2 regions of the Streptomyces sp. W16 genome follow, and region 2 is predicted to be linked to the other one. Evidence: riboswitches for the same ligand, from Rfam matches in the RefSeq annotation. Region 2 holds a riboswitch; the other holds the start of a gene.

Region 1 (20,229 bases), on a different contig from region 2:
TCGGTCGGCACCTTCTGCCCGGCCTTGCCGGTCGAGTGGACTGCCTGGGCCGCGGGGGCGGTCAGGGCCTTGGAGTTCTGGGTGACCTTGGAGACCTGGGCGGACTGGGCGACTGTCTGGGCGGTGGGCTGCGCGTCGGCGGGGGAGGCCGCCACGAGCCCGAAGACGCTGAGGGTGAGGGCGGGTATGGCGGCGGTCAGCAGTCTTCGCAGACTCCGTCTGGGCTTCTCACGCATGGGGTACTGCCTCCATCGTTGGAGTGGGGTCCTCGGCGTGGTGGCAGGCCTGTGACGCGCGTAGCGGCGGCAGATGACGTCGTCATGGGCATGACACTTTGAGCGTCCTGTGGGGCACTGGTGAGTGACATGAACAGGACGGGCAGAACGTAGCTGGGCCGACGAGACCGCGAACAGACGCACCCCATGAACTTTGCCGCTCCATAGAAACTCCATGGACGACCCATGGAAGCTCCATGGGTCGTCCGCGAAGTAAGAGGCAGATAAAGGGCGTCGAGGGGGGTGGGGCTAGAAGTCCTCGTCCAGGTCGACCGTGCCCGCCACGGCCACCTGGTACGCCGACGGGCGGCGCTCGAAGAAGTTGGTCAGCTCCTGCACACCCTGCAACTCCATGAAGGAGAAGGGGTTTTCGGAGCCGTAGACCGGAGCGAAGCCCAGCCGCTGGAGGCGCTGGTCCGCCACACACTCCAGGTACTGGCGCATCGAGTCGGTGTTCATGCCCGGCAGACCCTCACCGCACAGATCACGCCCGAACTGCAGCTCCGCCTCGACGGCTTCGCGCAGCATGTCGGTCACCTCCTGCTGGAGCTGGTCGTCGAAGAGCTCCGGCTCCTCCTTGCGCACGGTGTCGACCACCTCGAAGGCGAAGCTCATGTGCATGGTCTCGTCGCGGAACACCCAGTTGGTGCCGGTCGCAAGACCGTGCAGGAGGCCCCGGCTGCGGAACCAGTAGACGTACGCGAACGCGCCGTAGAAGAACAGCCCCTCGATGCACGCGGCGAAGCAGATCAGGTTGAGGAGGAAGCGGCGGCGGTCGGCCTGGGTCTGGAGGCTGTCCAGCTTCTCGACCTCGTTGATCCACTTGAAGCAGAACTCGGCCTTCTCGCGGATGGAGGGGATGTTCTCCACCGCGTCGAAGGCGGCGGCCCTGTCCTCCGGGTCGGGGAGGTAGGTGTCGAGGAGCGTCAGGTAGAACTGGACGTGCACGGCCTCCTCGAAGAGCTGACGGCTCAAGTAGAGCCGCGCCTCGGGGGAGTTGATGTGCTTGTACAGCGTCAGCACGAGGTTGTTCGCCACGATCGAGTCGCCCGTCGCGAAGAACGCGACCAGTCGCCCGATCATGTGCTGCTCGCCCGGCGACAGCTTCGCGAGGTCGGAGACGTCCGAGTGGAGGTCGACCTCCTCGACGGTCCAGGTGTTCTTGATCGCGTCCCGGTAGCGCTCGTAGAAGTCCGGGTAGCGCATGGGGCGGAGGGTCAGCTCGAAGCCCGGGTCGAGGAGGTTCTTTTCGGTGGAGCTCATTACTGGCAGGCCTCGCAGGACTCGGGGTTTTCCAGGGAGCAGGCGACCGCGTCTTCGTCGGGCGTCAACTGCTGTACGGGGACGGTGGGTTGGGCTTGGGCCTGGGCCGCGCGGGCGATGCGGGTCGCCGGGCGCGAGCGCAGGTAGTACGTCGTCTTCAGGCCCTGCTTCCAGGCGTACGCGTACATCGAGGAGAGCTTGCCGATCGTCGGCGTCTCCAGGAACAGGTTCAGGGACTGGGACTGGTCCAGGAACGGGGTGCGGGCGGCGGCCATGTCGATCAGGCCGCGCTGCGGGATCTCCCAGGCCGTCCGGTACAGGGCGCGCACGTCGGCCGGGATCCAACTGAAGCCCTGCACCGAGCCGTTGGCGTCGCGCAGCGCCTCCCGGGTGCGGGCGTCCCACACGCCGAGCTGCTTCAGCTCGTTCACCAGGTACGAGTTGACCTGGAGGAACTCGCCGGACAGCGTCTCGCGCTTGAACAGGTTGGACACCTGCGGCTCAATGCACTCGTACACGCCCGCGATCGAGGCGATGGTGGCGGTGGGCGCGATCGCCAGCAACAGGCTGTTGCGCATGCCGACTTGGGCGATACGTTCCCGCAGCGCGGCCCAGCGCTCCGGCCAGTTCAGCTCTACGTCGTAGTGGTCGGGGTGCAGGACACCCCGGGCCGTACGGGTCTTCTCCCAGGCCGGCAGCGGGCCGTTGCGCTCGGCGAGGTCGGCGGAGGCCTGGTACGCGGCGAGCATGATGCGCTCGGCGATGCGCGTCGAAAGGGCCTGCGCCTGGGGGGAGTCGAAGGGGACGCGCAACTTGAAGAAGACGTCCTGGAGGCCCATCGCGCCCAGGCCGACCGGGCGCCAGCGGGCGTTGGAGCGGCCCGCCTGCTCGGTCGGGTAGAAGTTGATGTCGACGACACGGTCGAGGAAGGTGACGGCGGTGCGGACCGTCTCGTCCAGCCGCTCCCAGTCCAGCTCACCATTGGTGACGAACGCGCCCAGGTTCACCGAACCCAGGTTGCAGACCGCCGTCTCGCCGTCGTCCGTGACCTCCAGGATCTCCGTGCAGAGGTTCGAGGAGTGCACGGTGTGGCCCGGCTCGGCCGTCTGGTTGGCGGTGCGGTTGGCCGCGTCCTTGAAGGTCATCCAGCCGTTGCCGGTCTGCGCGAGGGTGCGCATCATGCGGCCGTAGAGGTCACGGGCCGGGATGGTCTTCTTGGCCAGGCCCTGCGCCTCCGCCTTGCGGTAGGCCGCGTCGAACTCGTCGCCCCACAGGTCGACCAGCTCGGGCACGTCGGCCGGCGAGAACAGCGACCAGATGCCGTCCTCGTTCACCCGGCGCATGAACTCGTCCGGGATCCAGTGCGCCAGGTTCAGGTTGTGCGTACGGCGGGCGTCCTCACCGGTGTTGTCCCGCAGTTCCAGGAACTCCTCGATGTCGGAGTGCCAGGTCTCCAGGTACACGGCGGCGGCACCCTTGCGCCGGCCGCCCTGGTTCACCGCGGCGACCGAGGCGTCCAGCGTCTTCAGGAACGGGACGATGCCGTTGGAGTGCCCGTTCGTGCCGCGGATCAGCGAACCGCGGCTGCGGATGCGGGAGTACGAGAGTCCGATGCCACCGGCGTGCTTCGAGAGGCGGGCGACCTGGTGGTAGCGGTCGTAGATGGAGTCCAGCTCGTCCAGCGGGGAGTCGAGGAGGTAGCAGGACGACATCTGGGGGTGCCGGGTGCCGGAGTTGAAGAGGGTGGGGGAGGAGGGGAGGTAGTCGAGGCGGCTCATCAGGCGGTAGAGCGCGGCTACTTCGTCCAGGGCGCGGGTGCTGTCGTCCTCCGCGAGACCGGACGCCACGCGCAGCATGAAGTGCTGGGGCGTCTCGATGACCTTGCGGGTGATCGGGTGGCGGAGCAGGTAACGGCTGTGCAGGGTGCGCAGGCCGAAGTAGCCGAAGCGGTCGTCGGCCTCCGTGTCGATCAGCGCGTCGAGGCGGGCCGCGTGCAGCGTCACGAACTCGGCGGTGCGGTCGGCGATGAGGCCCTCGCGGTGGCCCACGGCGACGGACTCGGTGAACGTCGTGACGCCCTGGGAGGCGGCCTCGGCGGCGATGCCGACCGTCAGCAGGCGGGCGGCGAGGCGGGAGTAGACGGGGTCCTCGGAGATGAGGCCGGCGGCGGCCTCCGTGGCCAGTTCGCGCAGTTCCGCCACGTCCGCGTGCGCGGACCGGCCGCGCAACGTGGCGGCGGCGACCCGGCCGGGGTCGGCGTCGGGAAGGTCGGCGGTCAGCTCGGTCAGGGTCCGCAGGATCGCGGCGCCGGGGCCGTCGGCTCCGGGAACGGTCGCTCCGGGAACGGCCGTACCGGGAATGGTGGTTCCGGTCGCTGCGTTCGCCTCGTTCGCCTGGGTCGCTGATGCCGGCTCTGCTGGCGCGATGGTCACGGTGGGGCTCTCCCTCGCTCGGCACAGGGCCTCGCTGAGGGCAGGCGGCAGTACACGAGCGCACGGGGCGTCGCGTCCACCGGCCCACTCCACGAGGCCCGGACGTCATGCGCCCTGGCCGGGTGGCCGGGCGCGCCGTCGGCAGGTCCTCGGACTGACCATGCGTGCATATGCACGTAAGTACACCGTTGCGGGACAGTTCCGGATTCGCACCGGATTCCCCTGCGGCGACAGCGAGCATGAGCATACATCTTGTGCCCGCCCGTCACGCCACCACCAGATGTTGTGTCGCGGTGGTTTCAGAGCGTCAGCTTGTAGGTGAGCAGAGTGAGATCGTCCAGATGCGGCACGGGATTCCAGTCCCGGTCGGGTGTGCGGACGAAACCCAGGCGTTCGTAGATGCGGTGGGCCGCGTGCATCGAGCTCTGGGTCGACAGGACGATGGCTGTGCAGGCTTCTGTGGCTCGGGCGCGGTCGATGCAGGCGCGTACCAGGGTCTCGCCCGCACCACGGCCTCGGGCGGCGCGGGCGACCGCGAGTGCGCGGATCTCTGCCTCGCCGGGGCGGGCGATGTCGGCCACGGGGCCGGGGCCTTGGACGAAGGTGACGCCGCCGAGGAGGTGGTCGCCGTCCATCGCGACGAGGACTTCGGCGGCTGCGGCCCGGCTTGCTACGTCCTTCAGTACGGGGAGGTACGGGTCGGTCTCGCCGTAGTCGAGTAGGCCATCTTCTAGGTAGGCCTGGGCTGTGAGGTTGCCGAGGGGGTCGTATTCGGTGGGGTCTGCTCGGCGGATGAGGATGTCCATGTAGGTGAGTGTGTACGAAAGCGGGCCGCCGATGGTCTTGCTTTTCGGCGGCCCGCTGCGGGTCGTGTGTGGCTGGTCGCGCAGTTCCCCGCGCCCCTTAGGTGGAGTCAGTGACCGGCGATCACGGGGAGCTCCTCCTTCACTCCCGGGTCGCCTGCGTCTGCCGTGTAGTCGCTGGGGTTTGTCTCGTCCACGCCCTCTGGGGCCTTGAGCGCCTTCAGTACGAACGTCAGCACCACCGTCACCACGACATTCAGTACGAATGCCGTCAGGCCGATGTAGCCGATCTCGCCGATGCCGGGGATCTTCTTGGACGAGCCGCCGAAGTGGTCCTGGGTCGGAGACGCCACCCCGTAGGCCGCCAACGTGCCGTAGATCATGCCGACCGCCCAGCCGGCCAGCAGGGCCCAGCGGTGGAACCAGCGGGTGAAGAGGCCGCCGACCAGGGACGGGAAGGTCTGGAGGATCCAGATGCCGCCGAGCAACTGGAAGTTGATCGCCACCGTCTTGTCCATCGTCAGGACGAAGGCCAGGGCGCCTACCTTCACCAGGAGCGAGACGATCTTCGAGACCTTGGTCTCCTGGGCCGGGGTCGCGTCCGGTTTGATGAAGTCCTTGTAGATGTTGCGGGTGAAGAGGTTCGCCGCCGCGATGGACATGATGGCCGCGGGGACCAGCGCTCCGATGCCGATCGCCGCGAAGGCCACGCCCGCGAACCAGTCCGGGAACATGTTCTCGAAGAGCTGCGGGATCGCCAACTGCCCGTTGGTGACCTTGACTCCGGCCGCGATCGCCATGAAGCCGAGCAGTGCGAGCAGGCCCAGCATCAGTGAATACAGCGGCAGGATCGTGGTGTTGCGGCGGATCACGTTGCGGCTCTTGGAGGACAGGGTCGCGGTGATCGAGTGGGGGTACATGAACAGGGCCAGTGCCGAGCCCAACGCCAGTGTGGCGTACGTCCATTGGCCCGCCGGTGCGGGGACCAGGCCGCCCGCTCCCGCCGCCTTGAACTTGGCGCCCGCCTTGCTGAAGATGTCGTCGAAGCCGCCGAGCTTGATCGGGATGTAGATGATCGCCACCGTGATCACGATGTAGATCAGCCCGTCCTTCACGAACGCGATCAGCGCGGGCGCCCGCAGGCCGGACGAGTAGGTGTACGCGGCCAGCACGGCGAACGCGATCAGCAGTGGCAGGTCCTTCACGAACCAGTTGGAGTTGGCGCTGCCGCCCACGCCCATGACGTCCAACACGGCCTGGATGCCGACCAGTTGGAGCGCGATGTACGGCATGGTCGCGAGGATGCCGGTGACCGCCACCGCCAGCGACAGCCCCTTCGAGCCGAAGCGTCCGCGCACGAAGTCGGACGTCGTCACATATCCGTGCTTGTGCGACACCGACCAGAGGCGGGGCAGGAACGTGAAGATGAGGGGGTAGACGAGGATCGTGTAGGGGACTGCGAAGAAGCCGGCCGCGCCCGCCGCGTAGACCGCCGCCGGGACCGCGACGAACGTGTACGCCGTGTAGAGGTCGCCGCCCAGCAGGAACCAGGTGACCCAGGTGCCGAACGACCGTCCGCCCAGGCCCCATTCGTCGAGGCTCTGCTCGCTGTCGGCCCGGCGCCAGCGGGCGGCCAGGAAGCCCAGGACGGTGACGGCCAGGAAGAAGAAGATGAAGACGCCGAGAGCGACGCCGTTCACGCCGTCGTTCACCGGTTGCCTCCGTGGCGGGTGCGCTGGTCACGCTGCCAGAGCTTGTAGGCGGTCATGGTCAGCGCGGTCGAGATCAGCACCCACAGCATCTGGTACCAGTAGAAGAACGGGATGCCGATGAACGTGGGGTCGATCTTGGTGTAGGAGCCGACCCAGAGCAGCGCCACGAAGGGCGCCAGCAGGCAGACGGTGATGACGGCGCGGGCCGGTGTCACCAGGGGTGGTCCGGTTTCGGGCGGAACTTCGGGTACATCTGACATATCGCGGCTCCGTCACCTCAATGATCGCCTGTGTAACGCGCAGGCAATGTAGGTCACGGAATCACCGCAGCGAAAGACCCCGTCCGCATATCGGCATGTCGATTTAGTGAAGGCCCGACATCGGTGTCAACGGCAGGGGTCAGCAGCAGCGGAAGCCCTGCCTCGGGTCGGCCTCCTGGCGGTCCGTCCGCATCCGTTCGAAGTCGCGTCGGCTCGGGACCTCGGCGTCCGGGTGGTCCCGGCGTACATGCGCGACATACCGCTCGTACGCCGACTCGTCCGTCAACTCCCGGACATACCAGCGCACTCCGCTAGTCGCCCGCCTGAACGCCGACCACATCGCGTGCCGTCGCCTCCTCTTCCTTCTCCTCCCGGGTCGGGATCAGCCCGGCCGGTGCCACGATCTTCGACTCGACGTACGGTGTCTCGCTCAGTGTGGAGAGCGCTGGGCGGCGGACGTGTCGAACGCAGACGCGAAGGGCGTCCGCGATGACGACCACGACCAGCACCGCGAGAATGGCCGAAAGCACTCCGTCCACCGTGGAGTTGGTGACGACGGTGTGCATGTCGTCCATGTTCTTGGCGGGCGGCAGGACCTTGCCCGCGTCGATCGCGTCCTGGAAGACGGATCGCTGCTTGAAGAAGCCGACCTTCGGGTCGCTGGAGAACACCTTCTGCCAGCTCGCGGTCAGGGTGACCGTCGCGTCCCAGGCGAGCGGAACCCCGGTGATCCAGGCCCACTTGAGGCGCCCGGACTTCACCAGGAGGGTGGTGCAGACGGCCAGGGCGACGGCGGCGAGGAGCTGGTTGGAGATGCCGAAGATCGGGAAGAGCTGGTTGATCCCGCCGAGGGGTTCGTGGACGCCTACCCAGAGGAAGTAGCCCCAGAGTGCGCACACGATCGCGCTCGTCAGGGCCAGGCCCGGCTTCCAACTCACGTTCTTGAAGGGCCGGTAGACGTTCCCCAGCATGTCCTGGAGCATGAACCGGCCCACGCGCGTGCCCGCGTCCAGCGCGGTCAGGATGAACAGCGCCTCGAACATGATCGCGAAGTGGTACCAGAAGGCGCGCAGGCTCCCGCCGGTGACCTTGGCGAAGATCTCCGAGACGCCGACCGCGAGGGTGGGCGCCCCGCCGGTGCGGGACAGCAGGCTGGCCTCGTCGACGTTCTTCGCGGCCTGCGCGAGGTCGGCGGGGGAGATGTGGTAGCCCCAACTGCTCACCACCTGCGAGGCGTTCTGCACCGTTGTGCCGATCGCGCCCGACGGGGCGTTCATCGCGAAGTAGAGACCCGGGTCGATGATGCTCGCGGCGACCAGTGCCATGACGGCGACGGACGACTCCATCAGCATGGCGCCGTAGCCGATCATGCGGATCTGGGTTTCCTTCTGGATCATCTTCGGCGTCGTACCGCTCGATATCAGCGAGTGGAAGCCGGACAGGGCGCCGCAGGCGATCGTGATGAAGACGAACGGGAAGAGCGAGCCGGCGAAGACCGGGCCGTTGCCGTGCTTGGCGAAGTCGGTGACGGCGGGCATCTTCAGGGCGGGCAGGGCGACCACGACGCCGATCGCCAGCAGGGCGATGGTGCCGATCTTCATGAAGGTGGAGAGGTAGTCGCGCGGGGCGAGCAGGGTCCACACGGGCAGGATCGACGCGATGAAGCCGTACGCCACCAGCCAGATCACCAGCGTCGAGGGCGCGAGGGTGAAGGTGCCGGCCCAGGACGACTCGGCGACCCAGCGGCCCGCGACCAGGGCGAGCAGCAGCAGGGCCACGCCGATGAGGGAGACCTCGGAGACCCTGCCCGGGCGAAGTACCCGTAGATAGAAGCCCATCAGCAGGGCGATCGGGATGGTCATGCCGATGGAGAAGGTGCCCCAGGGCGAGGAGGCCAGCGCGTTCACGATGACCAGGGCCAGCACCCCGAGCAGGATGATCATGATGGCGAAGGTGGCGACCAGGGCCGCCGCGCCGCCGAAGGGGCCGATCTCCTCGCGGGCCATCTGCCCAAGTGACCTGCCGTCGCGACGAGTTGAGAAGAACAGCACCACCATGTCCTGGACCGCGCCCGCGAAGATGACGCCGACGATGATCCAGATCGTGCCGGGCAGGTAGCCCATCTGCGCGGCCAGTACGGGTCCGACGAGCGGTCCGGCGCCGGCGATCGCGGCGAAGTGGTGGCCGAGCAGGACGCGGCGGTCGGTGGGGTGGTAGTCGATGCCGTTGTCGAGGCGTTCGGCCGGAGTGGCCCGGGTGCCGTCGACCTTCAGGACCTTGTACGCGATGAACTTCGAGTAGAAGCGGTAGGCGATGGCGTACGAGCCGAGCGCGGCGGCGACCATCCAGGCGGCCGACACGTTCTCACCCCGCGCCAGCGCGAGTACGGACCAGCCCGCCGCGGCGACGAGCGCGACGAGGGTCCAGACGACGATGGTTCGGACGTTCGCGGTACGCACCGGGTGGTCCTCCCGTCCATGCGGCGACGGGAGGAACGTAGAGCAACCCGGGTAACTCTGTAAGTCCCCTAGGGCCTGTCCGGCGGATTCTGTCGCAGACGCGGGGTCTGGCACGCACTCCCCCACTGCCTTAAAGGCGTGGGGGGACCCCCAGCGGCGTTGTCGTCGGTCGCCGACTCCCCCACGCTCGAACAACCTCGCGCGGGGGGACCCCCATCGCGTCGACTCCCTCCTCCGCCTTGCAGCTGCACGCACCAGACCCCGCTCACCGGCGTCGATGGAGCACCGTTGCTTTCCTGCGACCGAATCCGCCGGACAGGCCCTAGTCCTGTGGACGCTTGAGTCGCGCCACGAACTTGTAGCGGTCCCCCCGGTACACCGATCGCACCCACTCCACCGGCTTGCCCTCCTTGTCGAGGGAGTGGCGGGAGAGCATCAGCATCGGGAGGCCGACGTCGGTGCTGAGGAGGCCGGCCTCGCGCGGGGTGGCCAGCGAGGTCTCGATGGTCTCCTCGGCCTCGGCGAGATGGACGTCGTAGACCTCGGCGAGCGCGGTGTAGAGGGACGTGTACTTGACCAGGGACCTGCGCAGGGCGGGGAAGCGCTTCGCGCTGAGGTGGGTGGTCTCGATGGCCATCGGTTCGGCGTTGGCCATGCGGAGGCGTTCGATGCGCAGGACCCGGCCGCCAGTGGTGATGTCGAGCAGGTCGGCAAGGGTGTCGTCGGCGGTGATGTAGCCGATGTCCAGGAGCTGCGAGGTCGGTTCGAGGCCCTGGGCTCGCATGTCCTCGGTGTACGAGGTGAGTTGGAGGGCCTGCGAGACCTTCGGCTTGGCGACGAACGTGCCCTTGCCCTGGATGCGTTCCAGGCGGCCCTCGACGACCAGTTCCTGAAGCGCCTGGCGGACGGTGGTGCGCGAGGTGTCGAACTCCGCGGCCAGGGTGCGCTCGGGCGGGACCGGGGTGCCTGGTGGCAACGTCTCCGTCATGTCCAGCAGGTGTTTCTTCAGGCGGTAGTACTTGGGCACACGCGCGGTGCGGACGGTAGCCCCACCCTCGTTCTCCGCACTGCTGACGTCGGTGCTCATGCTCCGCCTTTCCGGCTCCGGACAAGGGTCACTTCGTGATCCCTTCTGTATACCGTCGCGGTCGCTTTTGGTCTAGTCCACAAGGCCAAGTGGTCTAGCGGACGAGAGTACTCCGGCATGGTTGTTTTCGCTGCCTTCTTACTTAAAGGTTCCTGCATATGTAGGTCCTATAACGGCTGGTCAGGGGTGTTTCGGGGGCTCTTGACAGGCCCTGTGGTCTGGTCCAAGCTCCCGGTACTGGTCTACACCATTGGTTCAGGTCCCGGCTCTTGGGCGGGAGGTGTGGCAGGCATCCCTGAGGAGGGTGGCGTGAAGCGCAAGCTGATAGCCGCGATCGGTATCGCGGGCATGATGGTCTCCATCGCGGCGTGCGGGGGCAACGACGACAAGGACTCTTCGAAGAGCGGCGCCGACGCCAAGGAGCTGACCGTCTGGCTCACCGTCGACGCGCAGAACAACTGGCCCCAGCTGGTCAAGGCGGCCGACGCGGCCGTGCAGAAGGCGCACCCCGGCGTCAAGATCAAGCACGAGTACTACGGCTGGCCGGACAAGAACACCAAGCTCGACGCGGTCCTCGCCACCGACAAGGCCCCCGACGTGGTCGAGATGGGCAACACCGAGATGCTGAGCTACATGGTCAAGGGCGCCTTCGCACCCGTCGACCCTTCCAAGTTCACCAACTCCTCCGCCTGGCTGGACGGCCTCAAGGCCTCGGTCACCTACTCCGGCAAGACCTACGGCGTCCCCTACTACGCCGGTGGCCGCGTCGCCAACTGGCGCAGTGACATCGCCGCTTCGGCCGGCATCAAGAAGCCCCCGACGACGTACACCGAGCTGACCGCCGACCTGGACAAGATCCAGAAGAAGGAAGGCAGCAAGTTCAGCGCCTGGTACCAGCCCACCCGTGACTGGTACGCGGCCATGTCCTTCGTCTACGACGCCGGCGGCGCCATCGCCACCCAGTCCGGGGACCAGTGGAAGGCCAGCCTCTCCTCGCCCGAGTCCATCAAGGGACTCAACGAGTGGAAGTCGGTCATCGACAAGTACATGCACGGCGACAAGACCAAGGACGAGTCCGACCGTTACATCGTCTACGGCCAGGGCAAGGCGTCCATGATCTTCGCCGCCGCGTGGGAAGGCGCCAGCGCGGCCGACCCGAAGGTCGACAAGACCGGCGGCAAGCTGAAGACCAGCCTCGTCAACTTCGTGATGCCCGGCCCGTCCGGCAAGAACATGCCCGTGTTCCTGGGCGGTTCGGACCTGGCCGTCCCGGTCAAGTCCAAGGCGCAGGCGCTCGCCGCCGAGTGGATCAACGCCTTCACCGGTCCGTCCGGCCAGAAGGGCCTGATGGCCAAGGGCAACCTGCCCAACAACAAGACCGACCTCGCGACGCTGAAGAACGACCCCGCGACGGCGGTCCCGGCCACCGCGGCCGAGTCCAACTGGTTCGTCCCGATGGCACCGGGCTGGGGCCAGGTCGAGAAGGCTCAGGTCCTGCAGACCATGCTGCAGAACATCGGCACCGGCAAGCAGTCGGTCGAGGACGCCGCCAAGGCGGCCGACACCGCGATCGACAAGGTCATCAACGTCAAGTGATCTGAAGGCAGGGCCCTGTTGGACCCCCGCGGGTTCTTCGGGGCAGGGCCCTGCCTCACGTAAGGCCGTACGACCTGAGGGATCGCTGAGGAGCGCGCGATGAGTGCCGACACGACCACCCCCGCCAAGGTGCCGCCGCCGCGGCAGGCGCCCCCACCGCGCGTCTCCGACGCACCTCGCAGACGGCGGACAGCGAACGGCGCCGGGATTCCCTGGCTGCTGCTCGCCCCCTGTCTGCTCATCCTCGCCCTCGTCATGGGCTATCCGCTGGTCCGTCTGGTCACGCTGTCCTTCCAGACCTTCGGGCAGTCCCAGCTGTGGGGCTTCAAGCCCGCCGAGTGGGTCGGCTTCGACAACTTCTCGGGGGTCCTCGGCGACGGCGAGTTCTGGGGCGTCGTCGTCCGCACGATCGTCTTCGCGGCCGGCTCGGTCATCTTCACGATGGTCGCCGGCATGGCCCTCGCCCTGCTCCAGCAGAAGGTCTCCGGCTGGCTGAAGACGCTCATCAACATTGTCCTGGTGGCCAGTTGGGGCATGCCGGTGATCGTCGCGACCACCGTCTTCAAGTGGCTCTTCGACACGGACTACGGCGTCTTCAACGCCGTGCTCAGCAAGCTCCCCGGCGTCGACATGGTCGGCCACAACTGGTTCGCCAGCGGACCGCAGGGCCTCCTCGTCATCATGCTGCTGGTGGTGTGGGGCGCGGTGCCCTTCGTGGTGATCACCCTCAGCGCCGGACTCACCCAGGTCCCCCAGGAGCTGGAGGAGGCCGCCCGCCTCGACGGCGCCGGCGCGTGGGGCGTCTTCCGGTACGTCACCCTGCCCATCCTCAAGCCGATCATCGTGATGCTCACGACCCTGTCGGTGATCTGGGACATGGGTGTCTTCCCCCAGGTGTTCGTGATGCGCGGCGGTCACCCCGAGGCCGACTTCCAACTGCTCAGCACCTACTCGTACGACCGCGCGTTCGTCGTCAACGACTACGGACAGGGTTCCGCGATAGCCCTGGTCACGGTGGTGCTGCTGCTCGGTGTCGTCGCCGTCTACATGCGTCAGATGCTTCAGATCGGAGAGGTCGAATGAGCGCGCTCACGACCGACGCGCCCCGCAGGCCGACCGGCGGGCGCAAGAAGTCCAAGCTCGGCTGGAATCTCGTCGGCCTGCTCGTCTTCGTCGTCGTCGGCTTCCCCCTCTACTGGATGCTCGACACGGCGTTCAAACCGGCCAAGGACGCCATCGACCCGGACCCGAGCCTGCTGCCCACCGGCATCACGCTCGACAACTTCCGCCGGGCGCTGGACATCGCGGACTTCTGGGGCCCGGTCGGCCGCAGCCTCGTCGTGTCCCTGTCGGTCGTCGTGATCGGCATCATCGTCGGCCTGCTGGCCGCGCTCGCCATCTCCCGCTTCGCGTTCCGGGGCCGGAAGATCGTGATCGTCGGCATCCTCGCGGTCCAGATGGTCCCGCTGGTCTCGATGATCATCCCGGTCTTCCTGCTGCTGAACGACCTCGACCAGTACGACAAGCTCTCCGGCCTGATCATCACGTACCTGACCTTCATCCTCCCGTTCACGGTGTGGACCCTGCGCGGCTTCATCGTCAACATCCCGAAGGAGCTGGAGGAGGCGGCCATGGTCGACGGCTGCTCCCGCACCGGCGCCTTCATCCGGGTCGTCTTCCCGCTCCTGGCCCCCGGTATGGTCGCCACCTCGGTCTACGGTTTCATCCAGGCCTGGAACGAGTACCTGTACGCCCTCATGCTGCTCAGCCAGGAGCACCAGACGGCGACCGTCTGGCTCGGCAACTTCACCACCAAGCACGGCACCGAATACGCCCCGATGATGGCCGGCGCCACGATGATGGCCGTGCCGATCGTCGTCCTCTTCCTCCTCGTACAGCGCAAGATGGCCGCGGGTCTGACCGCCGGCGCTGTGAAGGGATAACGCCAACCGATGACGACATTCGCCAGCGGTACAGACACCCTGACGCGCGACGCCCTCACCGTCCTGCAGCCCGGCTTCCCCGGCACCACGGCCCCCGACTGGCTGCTCCGGCGCCTCGGCGAAGGCCTGGCCTCGGTGGGCCTGTTCGGCCGCAACATCGCGTCACCCGAGCAACTGTCTTCCCTGACCGCCCAGTTGAGGGCCGAACGGGACGACGTGCTGGTCGCGATCGACGAGGAGGGCGGAGATGTCACGCGCCTTGAGGTGCGCACGGGCTCCTCCTTCCCCGGCAACCACGCCCTCGGCGCGGTCGACGACGTGGACCTGACGCGGGCGGTGGCCCACGAACTGGGCCGCAGACTCGCCGCCTGCGGAGTGAACCTGAACTGGGCCCCCTCCGCCGACGTCAACTCCAACCCCTCCAACCCGGTCATCGGCGTCCGCTCCTTCGGCGCCGACCCGGAACTGGTCGCCCGCCACACCGCCGCCTATGTCACCGGCCTCCAGGCGGCGGGCGTCGCCGCCTGCACGAAGCACTTCCCGGGCCACGGCGACACGGCGGTCGACTCCCACCACGCGCTGCCGCGCATCGACGCGGAGTCGTCCGTCCTGGAGCGACGCGAACTCCTCCCGTTCCGCGCGGCCATCGCCGCCGGCACCCGCGCGGTGATGAGCGCCCACATCCTGGTCCCGACCCTGGACCCGGACCACCCGGCCACCCTCTCCCCGCACATCCTGACCGACCTCCTGCGCGGCCAACTCGGCTACGACGGCCTCATCGTCACCGACGCCATCGAAATGCAGGCCATCGCCGCCACCTACGGCATCGAACGCGGCAGCGTCATCGCCATCGCCGCCGGCGCCGACGCGCTCTGCGTGGGCGGCGGCCTCGCGGACGACGAGACGGTACGACGCCTGCGGGACGCCCTGGTGAGCGCGGTCCGCGCGGGCGAGCTCCCGGAGGAACGCCTGGCCGAAGCGGCGGAACGGGTACGGGGGTTGGCCCGATGGGCGGCCTCGGCGGCGGCGCCCGCCGCGGACGAGGGCGTCGCTCCCGCCGCGGACGTGACGCGCGTCGACATCGGTCTCGCCGCCGCCCGCCGAGCTCTCAGGGTCACCGCCACCGACCGCTTCAACCCCCTCACCGAACCGCCCTACGTCGCTCTCCTCACCCCCGTCGCCAACATCGCCGTCGGCGACGAGACGCCCTGGGGCGTGGCCGCGGAACTCGCCCGGCTCCTGCCCGGCACGGAGACGAACAGCTTCACCGGGGAGGACGAGGACGCCGCCGGTGCGGTCCTGACGGCGGCCGGGACGCGACGCGTCGTCGCCGTGGTCCGGGACGAACACCGTCACTCCTGGATGGCGTCCACCCTCGACACCCTGCTGGCAGCCCGCCCCGACACCGTCGTGGTCGAGATGGGCATACCGCAGGCCGCCCCCCGAGGCGCCCTCCACATCGCCACCCACGGCGCGGCCCGAGTCTGCGGTCGCGCGGCGGCGGAGGTCATCGCGGGGGCGTGACCGCGAGCCGGGGGAGCGCCCCCGACCCGGGGGAGCACCTCCGAATACACCGGTGCCGGGCCTTCCACGAGGGGGCCCGGCACCGGCACGTACGGGTGCGGAAGGGGAAGCCGAGCCTCAGATCCCCTGCCAGTCGGGCTTGTTGACGAACGTGTGCCGGAAATAGTCCGCGAGCTTCAGCTTGGACGCGGCGCCCTCGTCCACCACGACCGTCGCATGCCGGTGCAACTGCAGTGCCGACGCCGGGCACACCGCGGCGATGGGCCCCTCCACGGTCGCGGCGACCGCGTCCGCCTTGCCCTCGCCGGTCGCCAGCAGCACCAGGTGCCGCGCTTCCAGGATGGTGCCGATGCCCTGCGTGATGACGTGGTGCGGGACCTGCCCTATGTCGCCGTCGAAGAAGCGCGCGTTGTCCACCCGCGTCTGCTCGGTCAGCGTCTTGATCCGGGTCCGCGAGGCCAGCGACGAGCACGGCTCGTTGAACCCGATGTGCCCGTCGGTCCCGATCCCCAGTATCTGCAGGTCCACCCCGCCGGCCTCGCCCAACGCCCTGTCGTACGCCTCGCACGCCCCCTGTACGTCCTCGGCCGTCCCGTCCGGCCCGATGAACGAGTCCATCCCGACCCCGAGCGGCTCCAGCACCTCACGGCGCAGCACCGAGCGGTACGACTCCGGGTGCTCGGCGGGCAGCCCCACGTATTCGTCGAGCTGCGCGATCCGCGCCCGCGAGGTGTCCACGGCGCCGGCGCGGACCTTGGCCGCCAGCGCTTCGTAGATGGGCAGTGGCGTCGAGCCGGTGGCCACGCCCAGCAGGGCGTCCGGCTTGCGCCGGAGCAGCTGTGCCATGGCCTCGGCGATGAGCTCGCCGCCCGACTCGGCGTCCGGAACGATGACAACTTCCACGCTGGCCTGCCGTTCTGCAGAGGGGACTCGGGGAGCCCGGAGGAGCTGTGTGGTTTAGACCAATCCGCGCACCAATCTAACAGAGCCCGGTCCTACCTCCCAGAGTTCGCCGCCTGTCCGAAACCCGGTAACCGCCCAACAGAGGCACACCTCCGTCCGAGGGGGTGAAATGGACACCGCGGCCCCACCGCACCGCAATCGCGCCCAACCTCCGGAGGCCCCGCATGACCGCCACGACACCGACCCCCGAGAACGACGTACCGGGCCGGATCATGGCCCGCGAAACGGCCGAGCAGCCCGCCGTCCTGCGCCGCATCCTGGACGAGGGCGCCCCGCGCATCCGGCAGGTGGCGCAGGACGTGGCCGCCCGCAAGCCCCGCTTTGTACTGCTCACCGCCCGCGGCACCTCCGACAACGCCGCCCTGTACGCCAAGTACCTCCTGGAGATCCGCCTCGGTCTGCCCTGCGGACTCACCTCGATGTCGACCACCACGGCCTACGGCGCCCGCCCCGATCTGACCGACGTCCTCGTCGTCACCGTCAGTCAGTCCGGCGGCTCCCCGGACCTGGTGGCCTCGACCCGCGCCGCCCGCGAGGCCGGAGCGATCACCGTCGCCGTGACCAACAACCCGGACTCACCGCTGGCCGCCGTCTCCGAGTACCACATCGACATCATGGCCGGCCCGGAGAAGGCACTCCCCGCGACCAAGACGTATACGGCCTCCCTTCTCGCGCTCTATCTCTTCGTCGAGGGTCTTCGCGGCGGCGACGGCGCCGCGGCCAAGGCGCTGCCCGACCTCGCCGAACAACTGCTCGCCAGGCAGGACGAGGTCCGCACCCTCGCCTCCCGCTACCGCTTCGCCGAGCGCATGGTTATCACCTCCCGTGGTTACGGCTATCCCACCGCCAAGGAAGCCGCCCTCAAGCTGATGGAGACCAGCTACATCCCCGCCCTCGCCTACTCCGGCGCCGATCTTCTGCACGGCCCCCTCGCGATGGTCGACAACGTCTCCCCGGTCATCGCGGTCGTGACGGACGGCAAGGGCGGCGCCGCCCTTCAGCCCGTGCTCGACCGGCTGCGCGGCCGGGGCGCCGACCTGGTCGTCATCGGCCCGGCCGGCCAGGTCGAACAGGCCTCGGCCGGCTTCGTCCTGCCCGTCGAGGGCGTCCCCGAGGAACTCCAGCCCATCCTGGAGATCCTTCCGCTCCAGCTCCTCGCCTACGAGGTCACCATCGCCCGCGGCCAGGACCCGGACGCGCCCCGCGCCCTGGCCAAGGTGACGGAGACGCGCTGAGCACACGCCTCTATGTGAGGGAACCTCCTGTCGCGTCCACCCAACTCCCCGTGATCCACCGCCCGTCCTCGGACGCGAGGAACGCCACCACATCCGCCACGTCGGCGGTCTCTCCCACCCGCCCCAGGGCGGAGAAGGCCGCCGCCCGGGCCCAGCCGTCCTCGGTCCCGTGCAGCAACTCGGCGGTGTTGTCCGTGTCTATGAGGCCCGGCGCCACCGAGTTCACCGTGATGCCCCGGGGGCCGAGCACCTTGGACAGGTCCCGGGAGAAGACGTCCAAGGCGCTCTTGGTCATGGAGTACGCGATGTTGTGCGGCATCGCCGCGCTGCGGGCGAGCCCCGAGGAGATGTTGATGATCCGGCCGCCGTCGCGCAGCCGGCCCAGCCCGTGCCGGACGAGGAAGAACGGCGCCTTCACGTTCACCGCGAAGACCCTGTCGTACTCGTCCTCCCCTATCTCCTCGATCGGTGCCGACGACCCGATCCCCGCGTTGTTCACCAGGATGTCCAGCCCGTCCGCGTGCCGGTCGAACTCCGCCCAGAGCCGCTCGGCATCACCCGGCACACCCAGTTCCCCGCCGAGTGCGAACGCCGAGCCGCCCGCGCTCTCGATCGAGGCGACCACCTCCTTCGCCGCCGCCTCGCTCCTGCCGTAGTGCACCGCGACCCGCGCCCCGTCCCGCCCCAGCCGCTCCGCGATGCCGCGCCCGATTCCCCTGCCCGCACCCGTGACGAGTGCCGTCCTGCCAGCGAGCACACCCATGTCCACGCCCCTCCGCGTCTCTCCAGCGATTTCCCTAGCGGTCGCTACAGAAAAGACCGTACAACAGCCCACCGACATTTCTCTAGCAGTCGCTATACAATTCACTCCATGGTGGGCAGCGACGAGACAAAACAGCAGGTCAAGGCCGGTAAGTCGCGAGGGCGACCGCGCTCCTTCGACCGTACGACCGCGTTGGAGCGGGCGGTCCTCGCCTTCTGGGAGCACGGCTACGAGGCCACCTCCGTCGCGGACCTGACCCGTGTCATGGGCATCGGCGCCCCCAGCCTCTACGCCGCCTTCGGCGACAAGCAGGCCCTGTTCGCCGAGGTCGTGGCGGAGTACGGCACGCGCTACGGCTCCTTCACCGACCGGGCGCTCGCCGAGGAGCCCACCGCCCGGGCCGCCGTGGCGCGGGTCCTGCGCGAGGCCGCCGCCGAGTACACCGCACCCGGCCGGCCGCACGGCTGTCTCGTCATCCACGCGGCCACCAACTGCACGACCCCCGAGGTCGAGGAGTCCCTGCGGGCCCGGCGCAACGCCAACCTCGCCGTCTTCGAGCGCCGTATCGAGGCGGACATCGCCGCGGGCGAGCTGCCGGCGGACCTCGACGCCGCCGCGCTGGCCCGGCATGCGGGGGCGGTCGTCCAGGGAATGTCCCAGCAGGCGCGGGACGGGGCGAGCCGTGCGGAGCTGGAGGCGCTCGCGGAAATTGCCATGACCATCTGGCCCCGCACATGACTCAACACGGTTAGGCTTCGCGGTGGATGCTGGGACGTCCGAGTAGTTGCGGACAGGTGCGGGAAAGCGTCGGCATCAAACATCCTTCAACGCATGGACACGGATTAGTGGTCTAGTCCACAATGTGTTAAGGCGTAAGCCTCCGTCTTCCCCGCACAGGAAGACGGACCGAGGAACCGGAGCTCTCTGCCCTGACTGCCCCGGGTCCTCATCCATCGGCCGATCGGGACCGCACACCCCGTGGCCGTTGCTGCTCCGGGCTGCGGTGCCGAGAGGGCTGAGGGTCCCTCTCAGGCGCCGCGGCCCGCGGGTGTTTTTAGGACAGGTACAGACCGGCGGGTACGCTCGCAGACGTGCCCTCCATGAACGAACTCGTACGCCAGCACACAGCACTCGACGACTCCGACCTTGAGTGGCTGCACCTGCTGGTCTCGGAGTGGCAGCTGCTCTCCGACCTCTCCTTCGCCGACCTGGTCCTGTGGGTCCCCACGCGTGACGGCACCCGCTATGTCTCCGTCGCCCAGATGCGGCCGAACACAGGCCCCACCTCGTACCAGGACGACATGGTCGGCCACCTCGTCCCGCGCGGCCGTCGCCCCATGCTGGACGCCGCCCTGGACGAGGGCCGCATCGTCCGCGAGGGCGACCCCGAGTGGCGCGAAGAGGTCCCCGTCCGGGTCGAGTCGATTCCGGTACGACGGGACGGGCGCGTCCTGGGAGTCATCGCACGCAACACCAATCTGCTCACCGTGCGCACTCCGAGCCGCCTCGAACTCACCTACCTGCAGAGCGCGTCGGACCTCGCGCAGATGATCGCGGCCGGTTCCTTCCCGTTCCCGAACCAGCAGGTCGACATGGACGCCTCGCCGCGCGTCGGCGACGGACTGATCCGGCTCGACGGCGACGGCATCGTGCAGTACGCCTCGCCCAACGCGCTGTCCGCGTACCACCGCATGGGCCTCGCCACCGACCTCGTCGGCCAGCCGCTGGGCACGACCACCGCCGAACTCGCCCCGACCCGGGGCCCGGTGGACGAGGCGCTCGCCAAGGTGGCCAGCGGGTGGGCGCCGCGCGAGTTCGAGATCGAGGCGCGCGACGGGGTCATCCAGTTCCGGGCGATCCCCCTCAAACCCAAGGGCACCCGCATCGGTTCACTGGTGCTGCTCCGGGACGTCA
Region 2 (10,928 bases):
TCGCGGCGAGGGCGAGCGCGAGGGTGACGATCAGGTTCGTGGCGTAGTACGGCCAACCCGTGCCGTAGGCGCCCGCGGTGAGCTGCGCGAGGACGGTCACGCCGCCGCGCGGGGCCACGTGGTCGCGCCGGATCAGCACCGCGAGCCCGATCAGCATCAGGCCGAGCAGTGCGCCCAGCATCAGTTCGGTGCGCTGGGCCCGCCGTACGCGTGGTGTGCGGAAGGCGGGGACGCCGTTGGCGATGGCCTCCACCCCGGTCAGCGCGGAGCAGCCGGAGGAGAAGGCCTTGAGGAGCAGCAGGATGCCCAACGCCTCGGTGGTGTGGGCGGGTTGGGCGGTGCCGACGACCGCCGCGGGATGGGAGCGGGCCAGGCCGAGGACGACGATGCCGAGGATGCCGACGACGAACAGCGCGGTGGGCAGCATCAGTACGCGTGCGCTCTCGGCGACGCCCCGCAGGTTGACGGCGGTGAGCAGCGCGAGCCCGACGAGACAGAGCTCCAGCAGATGCGAACCGAGGGAGGGGAAGGCGGAGGCGAGGCTCGCCGCGCCGGCCGCCAGGCTGACCGCCACCGTCAGCACGTAGTCCACGACGAGACTGGCCGCCGCGAGGTAACTCGTCCGGGGCCCCAGGTCCTTCTTCGCCACCGCGTAGGCGCCCCCGCCGTCCGGGTGAACCGCGATGACCTGCCCGTACGACACGACGAGCACCGCCAGCAGCCCGGCGATGACGAGTGTGACCGGCAGGGTGGCGTTCAGCGCGCTCGTGCCGGCGGTGATCAGTACGAGCACGATCGCCTCGGGCCCGTAGGCCACCGAGCTGAGCGCGTCGAGGGAGAGCGCGGCCAGGCCTTCGAGGCTGGTGAGGTGGCTGCGGTCGCCCTCCCCCGGCCGCAGCGGAACTCTGGGCCGCAGTTCGCGGCGGGCCAGACCGAACGCCATGGGTGACCTCGCGATACAGGGAGTGGGTTCCGATCGGGGCCAGTGTGACCGGCGCCCGCCGCACGGGACGCGAAGGACGCGCCCACGTCTCCCGAGACTCCACCGCAGTGGTCTAGACCGCCAGGGGAGGCCAAGGTCACAGCCGCGTCCTCTGCTGCTCACCTGCACGTTTGCCCTAGCATCCGAGCATGACGGTCCTGCCTGACGACGGGCTCTCGCTGGCCGCCGAGTTCCCTGACGCGACCCATGAGCAGTGGCAACGCCTGGTGGAAGGCGTACTGCGCAAGTCGGGCAAGGAAGCCTCGGGTACGGCAGCGGAAGACGCCCTGTCCACCCCCCTGGAGGACGGGCTCCGTGCCCGTCCCCTGTACACCGCGGACGACTCCGCGCCCGCGCCCGGTCTCCCCGGTTTCGCCCCCTTCGTACGGGGCGGCCGAGCCGAGGGCAACACCCTCGGCGGCTGGGACGTACGGCAGCGGCACACGACCGCCGACAACTCCGCGGTCCTCGGCGACCTGGAGAACGGCGTCACCTCGCTGTGGCTGACCGTGGGCGAGCAGGGCATCCCGGTCGCGTCCCTCGGCCAGGTCCTCGACGGCGTCTATCTCGACCTGGCGCCCGTCGTCCTCGACCCGGGCCCCGAAGTCGCTTCCGCCGCGGCCGAGTTGCTACGGCTGTACGAGGAGCGGGGCATCGCGCGTGAGGCCGCCCGGGGCAACCTGGGCGCCGACCCGCTGGGCTTCGCGGCCCGCACCGGGGACGAGGCCTTCGACTTCGCACCGGTCGCCGCACTCGCCCGGCGGTGCGCCGAGGAGTACCCGGGGCTGCGCGCGCTGACCGTGGACGCGCTGCCGTACCACGAGGCCGGCGGCTCGGCGGCGCAGGAGTTGGGCGCCTCGCTGGCCACCGGTGTCGCCTATCTGCGCGAACTGACCGAGGCGGGGCTCACCGTCGAACAGGCCGTAGGCCAGCTGGAGTTCAGGTACGCGGCGACCGCCGACCAGTTCCTCACGATCGCCAAGTTGCGCGCGGCGCGCAGGCTCTGGGCCCGAGTGGCCGAGGTCTGCGGGGCTCCTGGCGGGCAGGTGCAGCACGCGGTGACCTCGCCGGTGATGATGTCCCGCCGTGACCCGTGGGTGAACATGCTGCGCACGACGGTCGCGACGCTGGCCGCCGGGGTGGGCGGCGCCGAGTCCGTCACCGTGCTGCCCTTCGACCACGCGCTGGGCCTGCCGGACGCGTTCGCGCGCCGGATCGCCCGCAACACCTCGACGATCCTGGTCGAGGAGTCGCATCTGTCCCGGGTGATCGACCCGGCGGGCGGCTCCTGGTACGTGGAGCGCCTCACGGACGAACTCGCCCACGCGGGCTGGGAGTTCTTCCAGCACATCGAGCAACAGGGCGGCCAGGCAGCCGCGTTGCGCTCCGGCCGCCTCCGCGAGGACCTCGCCACCACCTGGGCGGCGCGCAGCTTGAAGCTCGCCAAGCGCCGCGAACCCATCACCGGCGTAAGCGAGTTCCCGAACCTCGCCGAACGCCTCCCGGAACGCGCCCCTACCCCCGTCGCCCCGTCCGGCGGCCTGCCGCGCGTGCGCCGCGACGAGGCCTACGAGGAACTGCGCGCCCGCTCCGACGCCCACCTCGCGGCGACCGGCTCCCGTCCGCGCATCTTCCTGGCCGCCCTCGGCCCGGCCGCCGCGCACACCGCGCGCCTCACCTTCGCCTCGAACCTGTTCCAGGCGGGCGGCATCGAGCCCGTCACCGGGGGCGAGTTCGCGGACAGCGGTGCCACCGAGGCCTGTCTGTGCTCCAGCGACGCCCTGTACGAGGAGCAAGCGGCTTCGGTCGCCGGGGAGTTGAGGTCGGCCGGTGCCGGGCACGTGTTCCTCGCGGGCCGTCCCGGGCAGTACCCCGGTGTCGACGCCTACGTCTTCGCGGGCTGTGACGCCGTAGCCGTACTGTCCGCCACCCTCGACCGCATGGGAGTGTCCTGATGGCAGCGATGGGGCGCATCCCCGACTTCTCCGGGATCGAGCTGGGGGCCCCGGCCGCCGAAGCCGGTGCCGACGAATGGCGCGACGCCGTCAAGAAGGCGGCGGGCGGCGACGACCTCCTCTGGGAGACCCCGGAGGGCATCGCGGTCAAACCGCTGTACACCGGGCAGGACCTGGAGGGCCTGGACTTCCTGGCCACCTACCCCGGCATCGCGCCGTATCTGCGCGGCCCGTACCCGACGATGTACGTCAACCAGCCCTGGACGATCCGCCAGTACGCGGGCTTCTCCACGGCCGAGGAGTCCAACGCCTTCTACCGGCGCAACCTGGCGGCCGGTCAGAAGGGCCTGTCGGTCGCCTTCGACCTGCCCACGCACCGGGGTTACGACAGCGACCACCCTCGCGTCACCGGTGACGTCGGCATGGCGGGCGTGGCGATCGACTCGATCTACGACATGCGGCAGCTCTTCGACGGCATCCCCCTCGACAAGATGACCGTGTCGATGACGATGAACGGCGCCGTACTGCCCGTACTCGCCCTCTACATCGTGGCGGCGGAGGAACAGGGCGTACCGCCCGAGAAGTTGGCCGGGACCATCCAGAACGACATCCTCAAGGAGTTCATGGTCCGCAACACCTACATCTATCCGCCGAAGCCGTCGATGCGGATCATCTCCGACATCTTCGCCTACACCTCTCAGCGGATGCCCCGCTACAACTCGATCTCCATCTCCGGGTACCACATCCAAGAGGCGGGCGCGACGGCCGACTTGGAGCTGGCGTACACCCTCGCGGACGGGGTGGAGTACATCCGGGCGGGCCGGGCCGCGGGGATGGACGTGGACGCGTTCGCGCCCCGGCTCTCCTTCTTCTGGGCGATCGGCATGAACTTCTTCATGGAGATCGCGAAGCTGCGGGCGGCCCGCCTGCTGTGGGCCAAGCTGGTGAAACAGTTCGACCCGCAGAACGCCAAGTCCCTCTCCCTGCGCACCCATTCACAGACCTCGGGCTGGTCGCTGACCGCGCAGGACGTCTTCAACAACGTCACGCGGACGTGCGTCGAGGCGATGGCCGCGACGCAGGGCCACACCCAGTCGCTGCACACCAACGCCCTGGACGAGGCCCTCGCACTGCCCACCGACTTCTCGGCGCGCATCGCCCGCAACACCCAACTCCTCATCCAGCAGGAGTCCGGCACCACCCGGGTCATCGACCCGTGGGGCGGCAGCGCGTACATCGAGAAGCTCACCTACGACCTCGCACGCCGCGCCTGGCAGCACATCGAGGAGGTCGAGGCCGCAGGGGGTATGGCCAAGGCCATCGACGCGGGCATCCCCAAGCTGCGCATCGAGGAGGCCGCGGCCCGCACCCAGGCCCGCATCGACTCCGGGCGCCAGCCGGTCATCGGCGTCAACAAGTACCGCGTGGAGACCGACGAGCAGATCGACGTCCTCAAGGTCGACAACTCCTCGGTACGCACCCAACAGATCGAGAAACTACGGCGGTTGCGCGCCGAGCGCGACGAACAGGCCACTCAGGACTCGCTGGACGCGCTGACCCGCGCAGCGGGTGGTGAGGGCAACCTGCTGGAGCTGGCGGTGAACGCGGCCCGCGCGAAGGCCACGGTCGGCGAGATCTCCGACGCGCTGGAGAAGGTGTACGGGCGGCACGCGAGCCAGATCCGTACGATCTCCGGTGTGTACCGCACCGAAGCCGGCGAGTCCCCGTCCGTCGAGCGCACCCGCACCCTGGTGGCCGAGTTCGAGGAGGCCGAGGGCCGCCGCCCGCGCATCCTGGTCGCCAAGATGGGCCAGGACGGCCACGACCGCGGCCAGAAGGTCATCGCCACCGCCTTCGCCGACCTCGGCTTCGACGTCGACGTCGGCCCCCTCTTCCAGACCCCCGGCGAGGTGGCCCGCCAGGCCGTCGAGGCAGACGTGCACGTCGTCGGGGTCTCCTCGCTGGCGGCAGGGCACCTCACGCTCGTACCGGCGCTGAAGGAGTCCCTCGCCGAGGAGGGCCGCGAGGACATCATGATCGTGGTCGGCGGAGTCATCCCGCCGCAGGACGTACCGACGCTCCTGGAGATGGGCGCGGCGGCCGTGTTCCCGCCCGGGACGGTGATCCCGGACGCGGCCTACGACCTGGTCGAGCGGCTGGCCACCGACCTCGGGCACACCTCGTGATCGATGTCGACACCTATGTGAAGGGCGTACTCGACGGCAAGCGGGCACTGGTGGCCCGCGCCATCACGCTCGTCGAGTCGACGAAACCCCAACACCGGGCCATGGCCCAGGAGTTGCTGACCGAACTGCTGCCGCACAGTGGAAAGGCGCGGCGGATCGGCGTCAGCGGTGTCCCGGGCGTGGGCAAGTCGACGTTCATCGACGCGTTCGGCACACTGCTGACCTCGCTCGGCTTCCGGGTCGCGGTGCTCGCCGTCGACCCGTCCTCCACCCGGACCGGCGGCTCGATCCTCGGCGACAAGACCCGCATGGAACGCCTGGCCGTGGACCCGGCGGCCTTTGTCCGCCCCTCTCCCACCGCCGGCACTCTCGGCGGCGTCGCGAAGGCGACCCGGGAGTCGATCGTGGTCATGGAGGCGGCGGGCTACGACGTCGTACTCGTCGAGACGGTCGGCGTGGGCCAGTCCGAGACCGCCGTGGCCAACATGGTCGACTCCTTCCTGTTGTTGACCCTGGCCCGCACGGGCGACCAGCTACAGGGCATCAAGAAGGGCGTCCTGGAGCTGGCGGACGTCATCGCCGTCAACAAGGCGGACGGCCCGCACGAGCGGGACGCGCGGGGCGCGGCAAGGGAGTTGGCGGGCGCACTGCGCCTGATGCATCCCGCCGACGCCGCCTGGACCCCGCCGGTCCTGAGCTGCAGCGCCCGGGAGAACACCGGCCTGGACACAGTCTGGGAACGCCTGGAACAACACCGCTCACTCCTGGACTCCACGGGCCGCCTGGCCGCCAAACGCCGTGAGCAGCAGGTGGATTGGACGTGGACGATGGTCCGCGACGAGTTGCTTGGGCGGCTGCACTCGGATCCGACGGTACGTGCGCTGGCGCCGGTCCTCGAACGCCAGGTACGTGAGGGCGAGTTGACAGCAACGCTGGCGGCAGAGGAAATCCTCCGAGCCTTTAAAACCGGGCCCAGCTAGCTACCCCAGGGGCGCGGGGCTGTATCGATATGCGGCTCCGCCGCGGGGCGCGACCAGCCCCCACCGGCCGAAAGCCAAAACTCGACCTACCCGCTACGCTGACCCACGCAGCTGGTTCGCCCCGTCAGCCAGACGGACGCGTCGCAAGAGGGAACCCGGTGAAATTCCGGGACTGCCCCGCAGCGGTGAGCAGGAACGACCGCCGTCATACGCACTGGGTCCGACAACAGGACCTGGGAAGCGACGGCCAGTAGGTGTCCTCCGGTCGAACGGAGGCCGTGCCCGCGAGTCCGAAGACCTGCCAACTGCCCGCACGCGAAGCATTCGTGCGCGGAATCCCGGTGACCTCGTGGGCGGGTCGGCGTACATACCGGCAGGTACGAACTCCGGTCTGACGTTCCTTCGCGCTCTCGTCCCGTCCCGGGATCTCAGGGAGTCATCTCGCGAAGGAGAGTTCCGTGACAGCGAAGTCCGCAGCCGCGGCAGCACGGGCCACCGTGTACGGCTACCCCCGTCAGGGCCAGGGCCGGGAACTGAAGAAGGCCGTCGAGGGCTACTGGAAGGGCCGCGTCGACGCCGACGCCCTCCGGGCCACCGCGGCCGAACTGCGCCGCGCCAACTGGCGGCAACTGGCCGAGGCCGGCATCCACGAAGTGCCGACCGGCGACTTCTCGTACTACGACCATGTCCTGGACACCAGTGTCATGGTCGGCGCGATCCCCGCCCGCCACCGCGCCGCCGTCGAACTCGACGCGCTGGACGGGTACTTCGCGATGGCGCGCGGCACGCAGGACGTGGCGCCGCTGGAGATGACGAAGTGGTTCGACACCAACTACCACTATCTGGTGCCCGAGTTGGGCCCGGACACCGCGTTCACCACCGACTCCACCAAGCAGGTCGCGGAGTTGAAGGAGGCCCTCGCCCTGGGCCTCACCGCCCGGCCGGTGCTCGTCGGCCCGGTCACCTATCTGCTGCTCGCCAAGCCCGCGCCCGGAGTTGCCGCGGACTTCGATCCGCTGACGCTGCTGGACCGGCTGCTGCCGGTGTACGCCGAGGTCCTCGCCGATCTGCGGGCGGCGGGCGCGGAGTGGGCGCAGCTCGACGAGCCCGCGCTCGTCCAGGACCGGACCCCGGCCGAGCTGAACGCCGCCGAGCGCGCCTACCGTGACCTCGGCGCGCTCACGGACCGGCCGAAGTTGCTGGTCGCCTCGTACTTCGACCGGCTCGGCGACGCGCTGCCGGTGCTGGCGAAGGCTCCGGTGGAGGGGCTGGCGCTCGACTTCACCGAGGCCGCCGCCGCCAACCTGGACGCCCTGGCCGCGGTGGGCGGGCTGCCCGGCAAGCGGCTGATCGCCGGGGTGGTCGACGGCCGCAACATCTGGGTCAACGATCTCACCAAGTCCCTTGCCACACTGGGCACGTTGCTCGGTCTTGCCGACCGGGTCGACGTGGCCGCCTCCTGCTCGCTGCTGCACGTCCCGCTCGATGCCGCCGCCGAACGGGACATCGAACCGCAGATCCTGCGCTGGCTCGCGTTCGCGAGGCAGAAGACGCGCGAGATCGTCACCCTCGCCGAGGGCCTGGCCCGGGGCACCGGCACGATCTCCGCCCAACTGGCCGCGAACCGGGCCGACCTGGCCTCCCGCGCGGGCTCCCCGATCACCCGGGACCCCGCCGTACGGGCCCGTACCGCCGCCGTCACAGAGGCCGACGCCCGGCGCTCGCAGCCGTACGGCGAGCGGACCACCGCCCAGCGGGCGCGTCTCGGTCTGCCGCTGCTGCCGGCCACCACGATCGGCTCGTTCCCGCAGACCGCCGAACTGCGCACCGCCCGCGCGGACTTGAGGGCGAACCGGATCGGCACGGCCGGGTACGAGGAGCGCATCAGGGCGGAGATCGGCGAGGTGATCTCCTTCCAGGAGAAGACCGGCCTCGACGTCCTGGTGCACGGCGAGCCCGAACGCAACGACATGGTCCAGTACTTCGCCGAGCAGCTGACGGGCTACCTCGCCACGCAGCACGGCTGGGTCCAGTCCTACGGCACCCGTTACGTCCGGCCACCGATCCTGGCCGGCGACATCTCCCGCCCCGAGCCGATGACGGTCCGCTGGACGACGTACGCCCAGTCCCTCACCTCACGGCCGGTCAAGGGCATGCTCACCGGGCCCGTCACCATGCTCGCCTGGTCCTTCGTCCGCGACGACCAGCCGCTCGGCGACACCGCCCGGCAGGTCGCCCTCGCCCTGCGCGACGAGGTCAACGACCTTGAGGCGGCGGGGACTTCGGTCATCCAGGTCGACGAACCGGCGCTGCGCGAGACGCTTCCGCTGCGCGCGGCGGACCGGGAGGCGTATCTCGGCTGGGCGACGGAGGCGTTCCGCCTCACCACTGCCGGTGTCCGGCCGGACACTCAGATCCACACCCACATGTGCTACGCCGAGTTCGGCGACATCGTGCAGGCCATCGACGATCTCGACGCGGACGTCATCAGCCTGGAGGCCGCCCGCTCGCACATGCAGGTGGCCCGTGAGCTGGCCGGGCACGGTTATCCGCGTGAGGCGGGACCCGGCGTGTACGACATCCACTCGCCGCGCGTCCCGAGCCCGGACGAGGCCGCGGCCTTGCTGCGCAAGGGACTTGAGGCCATTCCGCCGGAGCGGCTGTGGGTCAATCCGGACTGCGGTCTGAAGACCCGCGGCTGGCCCGAGACCCGCGCGTCGCTGGAGAACCTGGTCGCCGCGGCCCGTACGGTCCGTGAGGAACTGGCCGGTTCCTGACCCGAAGGTGGGGGCGGCCGGGGGAACATCCTCCCGGCCGCCCCCACCCTGCGGCACAGGGGGACGATGTCCGTACAGCCCGACCGGAGAACTGGAGCGACCGAGTGACCAGCCGCATCACCCTGATCTCACCGGCGTTGAACCGGTCCCTGCGGGAGGCCCGGTTCGACGACGGCAGCCCGCTCGACCCGAGCGGCAGGGCCCGCGCCGAGTCCGCCGCCGGTTCGCTCGGGGCGGCCGACCGGGTGCTGGTCTCCCCCACCGTGCGCTGCCGGGAGACGGCGTCCGCGCTCGGCCTCGCGGCCGTGCCGGAGCCGGAGTTGGCGGGTCTCGACATGGGCCGCTGGCGGGGCCTGACGCTCGACGAGGTGCTGGCGCGGGAGCCGGACGCGGTGTTGTCCTGGCTGTCGGACCCGGACGCGGTGCCCCACGGCGGCGAGTCGGTGCGGGCGCTGTGCGAGCGGGCGGCCGGGTGGCTGGAGGCCGCGGCGACGTTCGAGGGCAGGACCCTCGCGGTCGTGGAACAGGAGCTCGTCCGAGCCCTGGCTGTCGCGATCCTCGGCGCGCCCGGGCCGGCCTTCTGGCGGCTCGACGTGCCCCCGCTGACCGCGACCGACCTCAGCGGACAGTCCGGGAGATGGAACCTGCGCCTCGGGCGGGAGCTGGGGGCCGAGACCCGCTGACGCGGGGACGGGGTCGCCCTCCCTGAGCATCCTCGATCAACTATACACACCGTATATACTCGGTATGTATAGTCTGGACATGCCATCTCTGAGGTCTCTGCAGAAGAAGAGGAAAAGAACCCGGGCCGGGTTGCGTGCCGTCGGCATGTTTGTGGCGGTCGCCTCGCTGGCCCTTGCGTCGAGCGGGTGCACCAAGCTCGACACGACCGCGCCCGCCGCCGCCCGGGCACATGCCGTGTCGGCGACCGCGCAGGCCCGTTTCGGGACGGTCGACTGCCGTGAGGCGAAGTGCATCGCGCTGACCTTCGACGCCGGGCCGAGCGAGAACTCGGCGCGGCTGCTCGACATCCTGAAGGAGAAGCAGGTCCCGGCGACCTTCTTCCTGCTCGGCAAGGGGCACATCGCGAAGTACCCGGAGCTGGTCAAGCGCATGGCCGCCGAGGGGCACGAGGTGGCCAGCCACACCTGGGACCACAAGATCCTGACCCGGATAACGCCCGCGCAGATACGCGGCGAACTGGAACGCACGGACGACGCGATAGAGCGGATCACCGGCAAGAAGCCGACGCTGATGCGTCCGCCGCAGGGCCGCACCGACGACACCGTGCACAAGATCTGCCGTCAGCTGGGCCTCTCGGAGGTGCTGTGGAGCGTGACCGCCAAGGACTACGCGACCACCGACTCCGCCCTCATCACCAAGCGCGTCCTCGCCCAGGCCACCCGGGACGGGATCATCCTGCTGCACGACCTGTACCAGGGCACCGTGCCCGCCGTCCCCGGCATCATCGACGCGCTGAAGGAGCGCGGGTACGTGTTCGTGACCGTGCCGCAGCTGCTGGCGCCCGGGAAGGCGGAGCCGGGGAAGGTGTACCGGCCCTGAGCCACCCGGGCCCGCTCTCTTCACCAGGTCAGGTGCAGGGCGTAGGGGGAGCGGTGGATCATCGTGGGCCGCATGGTGACCGGACGGTCCGCCGCGAGCCGCAGACCGGGCAGGCGTCGGGTCAACTCCTCCAGCGTGAGGCGGAGTTGCTCCCGGGCGAGTTGGGAGCCCGGGCAGCCGTGCACGCCGAGGCCGAAGGCGAGGTGGCGGGCGGCCGGGGTGCGGGTGATGTCGAAGGTGTCGGCGCGCGGGTGGCGCCGCTCGTCCCGGTTGGCCGCGCCGAAGGCGACGAACAGCGTTGCCCCGGCGGGGAGTTCGGTGCCGGCGAGGACGACCGGCCGGGTGGTGATCCTGCGGAAGCCCTGCAGTGCGGTGTCGTAGCGGGCCGCCTCCTCGATCGCCGCGGGGATGCGATCGGGTTCGGCGCACAGCAGCTCCCACTGGCGCGGGTGGCGCAGCAGATGCAGGACGGTCGTACCGATGAG

Evidence for each region. A riboswitch is a leader RNA that binds a small molecule or an ion and turns the genes downstream of it on or off. The one in region 2 is predicted to bind cobalamin.
Region 1: another riboswitch for cobalamin. It lies ahead of R6V09_RS05345 (ribonucleoside-diphosphate reductase subunit alpha); the one in region 2 lies ahead of metE (5-methyltetrahydropteroyltriglutamate--homocysteine S-methyltransferase).

Annotation. Positions count from the first base shown of each region.
Region 1 is NZ_JAWOAI010000024.1:7,881-28,109, forward strand. Features, by position in the region: gene R6V09_RS05335 (putative Ig domain-containing protein) at 1-236, opposite strand, end outside; gene R6V09_RS05340 (ribonucleotide-diphosphate reductase subunit beta) at 525-1,538, opposite strand; gene R6V09_RS05345 (ribonucleoside-diphosphate reductase subunit alpha) at 1,538-3,970, opposite strand; cobalamin riboswitch at 4,071-4,227, opposite strand; gene R6V09_RS05350 (GNAT family N-acetyltransferase) at 4,270-4,776, opposite strand; gene mctP (monocarboxylate uptake permease MctP) at 4,884-6,485, opposite strand; gene R6V09_RS05360 (DUF3311 domain-containing protein) at 6,482-6,745, opposite strand; gene R6V09_RS05365 (YbdD/YjiX family protein) at 6,885-7,085, opposite strand; gene R6V09_RS05370 (carbon starvation CstA family protein) at 7,057-9,204, opposite strand; gene R6V09_RS05375 (GntR family transcriptional regulator) at 9,527-10,291, opposite strand; gene R6V09_RS05380 (extracellular solute-binding protein) at 10,601-11,887, shown strand; gene R6V09_RS05385 (carbohydrate ABC transporter permease) at 11,987-12,970, shown strand; gene R6V09_RS05390 (carbohydrate ABC transporter permease) at 12,967-13,830, shown strand; gene R6V09_RS05395 (glycoside hydrolase family 3 protein) at 13,840-15,354, shown strand; gene nagB (glucosamine-6-phosphate deaminase) at 15,472-16,257, opposite strand; gene R6V09_RS05405 (SIS domain-containing protein) at 16,482-17,552, shown strand; gene R6V09_RS05410 (SDR family oxidoreductase) at 17,563-18,315, opposite strand; gene R6V09_RS05415 (TetR/AcrR family transcriptional regulator) at 18,424-19,053, shown strand; gene R6V09_RS05420 (sensor histidine kinase) at 19,416-20,229, shown strand, end outside.
Region 2 is NZ_JAWOAI010000291.1:461-11,388, reverse strand. Features, by position in the region: gene R6V09_RS31785 (APC family permease) at 1-943, opposite strand, end outside; gene R6V09_RS31780 (methylmalonyl-CoA mutase subunit beta) at 1,132-2,937, shown strand; gene scpA (methylmalonyl-CoA mutase) at 2,937-5,123, shown strand; gene meaB (methylmalonyl Co-A mutase-associated GTPase MeaB) at 5,120-6,103, shown strand; cobalamin riboswitch at 6,199-6,423, shown strand; gene metE (5-methyltetrahydropteroyltriglutamate--homocysteine S-methyltransferase) at 6,562-8,880, shown strand; gene R6V09_RS31760 (histidine phosphatase family protein) at 8,985-9,563, shown strand; gene R6V09_RS31755 (polysaccharide deacetylase family protein) at 9,709-10,443, shown strand; partial or broken gene R6V09_RS31750 (cytochrome P450) at 10,464-10,928, opposite strand, start outside.